DNA from 2 places in the Hydrogenophaga sedimenti genome. Region 2 is predicted to be linked to the other one. Evidence: predicted binding sites of a transcription regulator. Region 2 holds the regulator's gene; the other holds the start of a gene.
What was found. Region 2 encodes sigma-54, which starts transcription at its own class of promoters, with help from an activator protein. Its sites were predicted from a motif close to TGGCANGNAANCTGCTTT; they were not measured.
Positions count from the first base shown of each region.

Region 1 (4,206 bases), 270 kb from region 2:
CCAGGAAGGGCTACTGCCCGGACGGAAGCGGAAAGTCATCCCCGTATGATGCCGCCAAGCCCCAGTGGTTTCCGTAAAGTCCACGCAAAGTTGCATCGCCATGACCGACACACCCAAGACCACGATGACCAGTCCCCTGACCCATTTCGACGCCCAGGGCCAGGCCCACATGGTCGATGTTTCGGCCAAGGCCAGCACCCACCGGGTCGCGGTCGCCGAAGGCCGGATTGAGATGCTGCCGTCGACACTGGCGCTGATCCAGAGCGGAACGGCCAAGAAAGGCGACGTGCTGGGCATTGCCCGCATTGCCGGCATCCAGGGCGCCAAGAAGACCAGCGACCTGATCCCGCTGTGCCACCCGATCGCGCTCACGCGGGTGGCGGTCGAGTTCGAGGTGGACGAAGCGACCAGCAGCGTGCTGTGCCGCGCGACCGCCGAGTGCACCGGTCAGACGGGTGTGGAGATGGAAGCCCTGACCGCCTGCAGCGTCGCCCTGCTCACGATCTACGACATGTGCAAGGCGGTCGACCGCGCAATGACGATCGGCGGGGTGCGGTTGATGGAGAAGCGGGGTGGGAAGTCGGGTCATTTCGTCGCGACCTGACCCACCGCTTAGAACGGGTCGATTGGAAGGTACCCGACCATGTTCAAGTCCTTGTCGAGAACTACGGTCCAATAGTGCGCCCGAGATACCAAAGGGAAGGTCAGATAGTCGGAAGCACGACCGGCGCGATCAGCGATCCATTGATCTACCAGCTGGCGCACATCTTCACTATGAGATCGGAGCACTTCCAACGGTTGAGCTCTTCGTCGAATCGCTTCGCGATTCTGTTCCGACAGAGTTTGCCAAAACCTCGGCTGCAATGACAGGTCCTTGCCGGCGATCGCCAGTTCAGTGGCCTTTAGTTTTTCCCCTGGATTCTTAGCCTCCCTTAAACCGATCGTTCGGATGCCCACGTTTGGTACAGTCTGAAACTCCACATCTGCTTCCCTCAGGTCAGTCGCCTCAATATCCGCAGAGGTAATCACCACGAAACGATCTACCTCATGCACCAAATACACCGGGCGCGCCTGATACATCGACCACAGGCCGTAGGTCAACGCCACCAATTGAATGCCCGCAACTACGATCAAATCGCGACGAAGCTCCTCAATCGGTTTGCGTCGGTTAAACACCAGCCAAGTCAACAAAGGTCCTACAACAACGTCGACTCCGACGAGAACGCTGAATAGGTGCCCCCCCCCGGATATCTCCCGGAACGGGTAAGGATATAAAACAACAAACACCCAACCGGCAACAAGCAGTCCGACAATCAAACTGATGCCAAGATGAATGCCAGAGGCACGAAACCGATCCCTCAATCCGTCCATGGTGTAAAGCTGTTTTCTGGCGACATTGCTCATAACAAAAAGGCGCCCGAAGGCGCCTTTTTAAACCCCAGCAGTTGCTCAGCGGCAGTTGGCGGGAGCGTACTTTGCCAACAGCGTACCAGCAGCCAATGCAGCCATGCCCTGACCGGCGCCGTAGGTGTTGGCGGTACTTGCGCACGACCAATCAATCGTCCCGGTGACCCCCGCAGCTTGGGCAGCCTGCAGTTGCAGCGTGGTGGCGGCACCTGCAGCAGTCGTACCGCGGATGTACGGCGTCAAGGTGAGAGTGTTAGCACCGGCGGCCAGACCGACAGTAGCGGGAGTATAGGTAACGGTGATCATGCCAGTAGGGTTGGCTGCATCCATCAGCACCGAGGTCACCATCTTGCTGAAAGCACCGTTGCCACCAGCTTGTGCATTCCACTGGGTCCTCACATTTACCAAGTCGGCCGTAGCAGCAGCGCCTTCGGTCTTGATACGCGCTTGTGCATCGGCAGCAATGGTCAGACCTTCCGTCACGCGGGCACGGATCGTGTAGTCCTGATAAGCCGGCAGCGCAACGGCAGCCAGGATACCGATGATGGCCACCACGATCATCAGTTCGATCAGGGTGAAACCTTTTTGCAGGGAACGCTTCATGAAAACTCCTTGAGGGGTTTGTGGGTTGAGGACGTGTACTCATCAGCAGGGAGCGTGCCAAGCCGATAAACTCTGTTTTTTGCGTGCTTTTTCACGCTTTATTGCCCACCAGTGACGATTTGTGTCCTGTGCCGCTGCTCGTCACTGACAATTTTTGTCGCCCTCCGCACAGATTCGCGTTGAAGCGAAGTCCCTTGAGGACCTAAACCACTGGGCTGCTGCAGGTTTCAAAGACATCTTGTTAAGGCGGAAGATGAAACCGGAGGTGGCTCATGGAGAGAAGAAGGACATTCAGTCAAGAGTTCAAGCTCGAGATAGTCAAGCTGGTCAGCCAGCAATCTTGCACGCAGATTCTCCAAAGCAAAAAGGCGCCCGAAGGCGCCTTTTTAAACCCCAGCAGTTGCTCAGCGGCAGTTGGCGGGAGCGTACTTTGCCAACAGCGTACCAGCAGCCAATGCAGCCATGCCCTGACCGGCGCCGTAGGTGTTGGCGGTACTTGCGCACGACCAATCAATCGTCCCGGTGACCCCCGCAGCTTGGGCAGCCTGCAGTTGCAGCGTGGTGGCGGCACCTGCAGCAGTCGTACCGCGGATGTACGGCGTCAAGGTGAGAGTGTTAGCACCGGCGGCCAGACCGACAGTAGCGGGAGTATAGGTAACGGTGATCATGCCAGTAGGGTTGGCTGCATCCATCAGCACCGAGGTCACCATCTTGCTGAAAGCACCGTTGCCACCAGCTTGTGCATTCCACTGAGTTGTCACGTTCTGGAGGTCGGCCGTAGCAGCAGCGCCTTCGGTCTTGATACGCGCTTGTGCATCGGCAGCGATGGTCAGACCTTCCGTCACGCGGGCACGGATCGTGTAGTCCTGATAAGCCGGCAGCGCAACGGCAGCCAGGATACCGATGATGGCCACCACGATCATCAGTTCGATCAGGGTGAAACCTTTTTGCAGGGAACGCTTCATGAAAACTCCTTGAGGGGTTTGTGGGTTGGTGATGACCTTGAAGAGCAGAGAGCGTGCCAAGTGGAATTGCACGACTTTCCGGGCGCTTTTTCACGCTTAGCCAGCAGCCAGTGACGATTTGTGTCCTGCGTGACCGCCAGTCACTGACAATTTTTGTCGCCCTTGCCCTAGCGAACAAAAATTGTCAAAGCTCGAAGGTCTGCCCGGCGCTCAGCCAGCGGATGTCGTGGCGCACGTCGCCGGCGCGGTTCGGCGCCTCGTCGAACCGCTGGATCTCGTCCATGATCAGGCCGGTTTCGGCCGGCTTGGTGTGGGTGATGTAGATCGGGAAGCGTCGCTCGCGGTCGATCTGGTCCAGCTCTTCGGCCAGGGAGCTCGGGGCCAGGTGCAGGCTGCGCTGGGCCAGCGCTTTTTCCCGGTCGCTGAACGCCGTCTCGATGATGAGCAGCGCGACATCGATGCGGTTGATCCGCTGCCAGAACGCCGGATTGCGCTCGGTATCCCCACTGAACACCCAGTGGCCGCTGGGGCTGTCCACGGCGTAGCCGACCGCCGGCACGGTGTGCACCGCGGGCAGCACCTCCACGCGCTTGCCCCCCACCAGCAACTGCTCCCCCACCGTGATCGGCACGAAGCGCATCAACGGGGTCTCGACACTGGGAATGGCGGCGAAGTCGGGCCAGATGAGGTTGTTGAACACATGGATCTGCAAGGCCGAAATGGTGCCGGGCAGGGCATGCACCGTCAGTGGCGGCGCCCCGGCGGCCAGCCGCTGGGCGGCCACCGCATCCAGCATCAGCGGCAGGCTGGCCACGTGGTCCAGGTGGGAATGGGTCAGCAGGACATGGTCGATCCGGGCCATCTCCTCCAGACTGAGGTCTCCGACGCCCGTGCCGGCATCGATCAGGACGTCGTCGTCCATCAGAAAGGAGGTGGTCCGGCAGCCATGGGCAATGGCGCCTGAGCAACCCAGCACACGTACCCGCATCAATGTTCCCGTCGGTTGGTCTGAGAGGCGTCTGCCCGCTATTTGGTATCGAACGAATTCGCACCGTCCCAGTCCGGGGGCAGCGGAGACTGCTTCATGGAGCCTACCCGTTCGGCGCACAGCCGGTAAAGGACTTTTTTGGCATTTCTCGCCTGTAGCTCCTCCAGCCGTGCTTCACAGACGGCCCAGTCGCGCGCCCTCCAGGCCTTGCGCACCAGTTGCCACAGGTGCAGCTCTTGCGCC
Region 1 covers NZ_JBPZHA010000001.1:262,368-266,573, reverse strand. The annotation lists gene ACS5NL_RS01305 (M48 family metalloprotease) at 1-39, opposite strand, end outside; gene moaC (cyclic pyranopterin monophosphate synthase MoaC) at 101-604, shown strand; gene tfpZ (TfpX/TfpZ family type IV pilin accessory protein) at 613-1,404, opposite strand; gene ACS5NL_RS01290 (pilin) at 1,450-2,010, opposite strand; gene ACS5NL_RS01285 (pilin) at 2,415-2,975, opposite strand; gene ACS5NL_RS01280 (3',5'-cyclic-nucleotide phosphodiesterase) at 3,160-3,963, opposite strand; gene ACS5NL_RS01275 (CHASE2 domain-containing protein) at 4,002-4,206, opposite strand, start outside.
Region 1: a site for sigma-54 is predicted at 2,053-2,070, ahead of ACS5NL_RS01290 (pilin). Genes of this name have one in related genera too.

Region 2 (4,206 bases):
TGTCGTCCAGCGTGGCCGCCTCGGCGCCGTTCCAGCCGGTCGCCGCGATCATGGCCGCCGCCAGGGTTTCCTTCAGCGGCGCATCGCCCTTGTCCTCGCGCCAGCCGCGCTTGAACAGCGGCTCGCCCGAGGTGTCGATGTAGAGGCTGACGGTGTCGGTGGTCAGGTGGGCGTAGAGCCGCACGTCGGGCCAGGTGGTGTCGACGCTGGGCCGCTCGCCGCGCCTGTCGCGAAAGCGGTCACAGACCGCGTCCTTGATCTTGAGCGCCGCGAAGTTCAGGCTCTTGAGCGGGCTGTGCTGCGCCGTGATCTCGACCTTGATGGTCTGCTGCGGCGTGAACCAGATTTCCCAGGCGATCTCGCCGGCGGCCTGGTACAGGTCGTTCTCGCTGCGGTAGCCGCCGTGCCAGAGCTGCACCAGCACGCGCTGCGCCAGCCGGCAATGCAGGTTGAGCTTGAGCGCGTCGCGCCACGAAGCCTGCAGCGCCACCCCGGCGCGCCACTTCTGCACCTCGGTCTCGCCGGTGATGCGCGTGACCTCGGCGGCCAGGTAGTCCTCCACGCCCGCGGCGCAGGGGAGGAAGAGTTGAAGCTGGTTCATGAATGGAAACCTAATGGACAAACACAGCACGTTCGGCACAGACCCCTTCCAGCGTGCACCACGGAACCGGCTTTGCCGGGCCGTTGGTGCAGCCCCCTGGGGGGTGACGCGAAGCGGCGCAGGGGGTTACAAAGCTTTGCGCAGGTTCGCGGGCGCGATGCGCAGCGCCTCGCGGTATTTCGCGACCGTGCGGCGCGCGCACTCGATGCCCTGCTCCTTGAGCAGGTCCGAGAGCTGGTTGTCCGACAGCGGCTTGGACGGTTCTTCGGACGCGATGAACTGCTTGAGCAGGGCGCGCACCGCCGTGCTCGACGCGTTGCCACCGGTCTCGGTGCCCAGGCTGGAGCCGAAGAAATACTTCAGCTCGTAGGTGCCGAACGGCGTGGCCATGTACTTGGCGGTGGTGACGCGGCTGATGGTCGATTCGTGCAGGCCCAGCTCGTCGGCGATCTCGCGCAGCACCAGCGGGCGCATCGCCAGTTCGCCGTGCATGAAGAAGTTGCGCTGGCGCTCGACGATGGCCGAGGACACGCGCAGGATGGTGTCGAAGCGCTGCTGGATGTTCTTGATGAACCAGCGTGCTTCCTGCAGGCGCTGCTGCATCGCGGCGTGACCGGCTTCGCCGCCACCGTCGCGGCCGCGCCCGCGCATGGCGTTCGCGTAGACGTCGTGCACCCGCAGGCGCGGCATGACCTCGGCGTTGAGCGTGACCTTGAAGCCGCGGCCGGCGCGCGTGACGATCACGTCGGGCACCACCACGTTGCGTTCGACATCGACAAAACGCCGGCCAGGCTTGGGCTCCAGCCGCGCGATCAGCGCCAGGCCGGAGCGCACGGCCTCGTCGTCCTGTCCGGTGCTCGCGCACAGGCGCTTGACATCGCGCTTGGCGATCAGCTCCAGCGGCTGCTCGCAGATCGCCAGCGCGGCCCGCGCCGCGGGCGTGTTGCGCAGTTCCAGGATCTGCAGCCGCAGGCATTCGCCCAGATCGCGGGCGCCGACGCCGGAGGGCTCCATCTGCTGCAGCCATTGCAGCGCCGTGCCCAGCCGCTGCTCGATCGCCTCGACTTCTTCGAACGGCGGTTCGGCTTCGGCCGGCGCCGAGGCGGTCAGGTGCCAGCAGGCCCGCGCCAGATCGTGCAGGCTCTCGTCGAGGTAACCGTCGTCGTTGAGCGACTCGATCAGGAAATACAGGGCCGCAGCATCTTCGTCCGACAGACGCAGGCAGCGCGCCTGCTCGTGCAGGTGGTCCTGCAGGCTGACCGGCTCGCGGGCCAGTTCGGCCGCGGTCGCGGTTTCGTCGTCGCCGCCGGACGCGTTGTTGTTGCGCGCCGGCGCGTCGCCGCCCCACTCGCTGTCGTCGGGCGCCATCTCGACCGTGCCGTCGCCTTCCCAGCTCTCTTCCACCGGGGACGCGCCGTCGAGCCGGCTCTCGACCTCGTCGGCGCCCCCGCTCTCGGACGACTCCGTGGACGAGCTGCGTGTGTCGGCGTCGGGCAGGCGCGGCTCCGGCGCGGTTTGTGCCGCCTCCGCCAGTTGGTCGGCGGCCACGACCGGCGCATCGGCAGCCTCGACGCCGAACTCTTCGCGTTCGGCCGTTTCTTCCCCGCGGTCGAGGAAAGGGTTCTCGTCGAGCATCTGCTCGACTTCCTGGGCCATTTCGAGCGTCGACAGCTGCAACAGCCGGATCGATTGCTGCAGCTGGGGGGTGAGGGCGAGATGCTGCGAGACCCGCAGCGAGAGACCTTGCTTCATCCGCTCAGGGCATCACATGCGGAAGTTTTCGCCGAGATAGACGCGGCGCACCTCGGCGTTCTCCACGATCTCGGCGGTGGTACCGCTGGCCAGCACCTGACCATCGCTGATGATGTAGGCGTGGTCGCAGATGCCCAGTGTCTCGCGCACGTTGTGGTCGGTGATCAGCACACCGATGCCACGCGACTTGAGAAAGCTGATGATGTGCTGGATTTCCAGCACCGCGATCGGGTCGATGCCGGCAAAGGGTTCGTCCAGCAGGATGAACCGCGGACGGGTCGCCAGCGCACGGGCGATCTCGACCCGGCGGCGCTCGCCGCCCGACAGCGCGGGCGCCGGCGAGAGACGCAGATGGTCCACCCGCAAGTCCTTGAGCAGCTCGTCGAGGCGGCCACGGATCTCGTCTTCCGACAGCCGCTCACCCTGCTCGTTGTGCTGCAACTCCAGCACGGCGCGCACGTTCTGCTCGACCGTGAGCTTGCGGAAGATCGACGCTTCCTGCGGCAGATAGCCCAGACCCAGTCGGGCGCGCCGGTGGATCGGCAGGGATTCGATGCGGGCGCCGTCGAGCAGGATCTCGCCGCCGTCGGCCCGCAGCAAGCCCACGATCATGTAGAACGACGTCGTCTTGCCGGCACCGTTGGGTCCGAGCAGCCCGACCACCTCGCCCTTGTCGACCGACAGCGAGACGTTCTTGACCACCTTGCGGCTGCCGTAGGCCTTCTTCAGACCATGGACCTCCAGGCGGCTCTGGCTCGCCACGGCGCCCGGTGGGCTGGCGGAGGTTCCGCTCACTTCTTGGGCTCGGTGATCTTGACGCTGGGGCGCAGCGTGGCCGGCTCGGCCGACGGCTGGGGAGGCGGCGTCTTGCCCGCTTTTTCCTCTTCGGGAATCGGCGTCAGCATGGCGCGCACACGGCCGGACGGGTTGGCCGCCGTCTTGCTCTCGGCGCCGCCCTTGACGGTGAAGACCTCGGTCTGGCTGTTGTAGAGGATCTCGCTGCCCACGCTCTGGTCATTGAGCTGCGTGCCACGGTAGCGGCGCAGCACGGCGCGGCCGGTGAACAGCACGGTCTGGGCCTTGCTGTCGTATTCGATGCGGTCGCCTTCGCCTTCGATCCACTCGTCCAGGGCTTCGCGCTTCTGGCGGAAGAATCCGGGGGTGGCGGGCGTGCCCACCAGCAGGCCGAGCTGGTTGCCCTGGGTATCCTGGCGCACGTCCAGCTTGGAGCCGCGCATCACGATCGTGCCCTTGGTCAGCACCACGTTGCCATTGAACACGCTGGTCTGGCGGTTCTCTTCGTAACGCAGGGCATCGGCCTCCACGTTCATGGGCTTGTCCTTGTCGGCTTTTTCCGCCTGCGCCGCCCAGGGGGACAGCAGGCCGGCGGCCGCAACAAACAACCAGGCGATCGGACGGGAGGGTTTGACGTGTTGGTGCATGGCTTTTGGGGGCACAGATCTTGCATTCATTGTAGCGGTGCCAAGCGCAATTCGTGCCCTTGACAAGAGACGATTCCTGTCCGGAAACGGCAAGGCCCGCGCAGGGCGGGCCTTGTGCGGTGCCGGCGGACCGACGATCAGCCCTTGCGGGCCTCGGCGATCAGCGAATCGGCCACCAGCAGGGTCTTGGGACCCTGGCCGGGGATGTAGAAACGCCCGGCGATGCCCAGGGCCGGCGTGCCCTCGACCTGGTAGGCGTCCTGCAGGCCGACGGCCTTCTGGGCCGACTTGACGGCCGCGCCGTCGTAGATGGCAGTGAACTTCTCGCGGTTGACGCCCTGTTTCTCCACCCAGGCCAGGATGGCCGGGGTCGTGGTCAGCGGCAGGCGCTCTTCGTGGTACGCCTTGAAC
Region 2 covers NZ_JBPZHA010000001.1:537,310-541,515, reverse strand. The annotation lists gene ACS5NL_RS02520 (THUMP domain-containing class I SAM-dependent RNA methyltransferase) at 1-601, opposite strand, end outside; gene ACS5NL_RS02515 (RNA polymerase factor sigma-54) at 728-2,353, opposite strand; gene lptB (LPS export ABC transporter ATP-binding protein) at 2,366-3,148, opposite strand; gene lptA (lipopolysaccharide transport periplasmic protein LptA) at 3,145-3,795, opposite strand; gene ACS5NL_RS02500 (thiol:disulfide interchange protein DsbA/DsbL) at 3,933-4,206, opposite strand, start outside.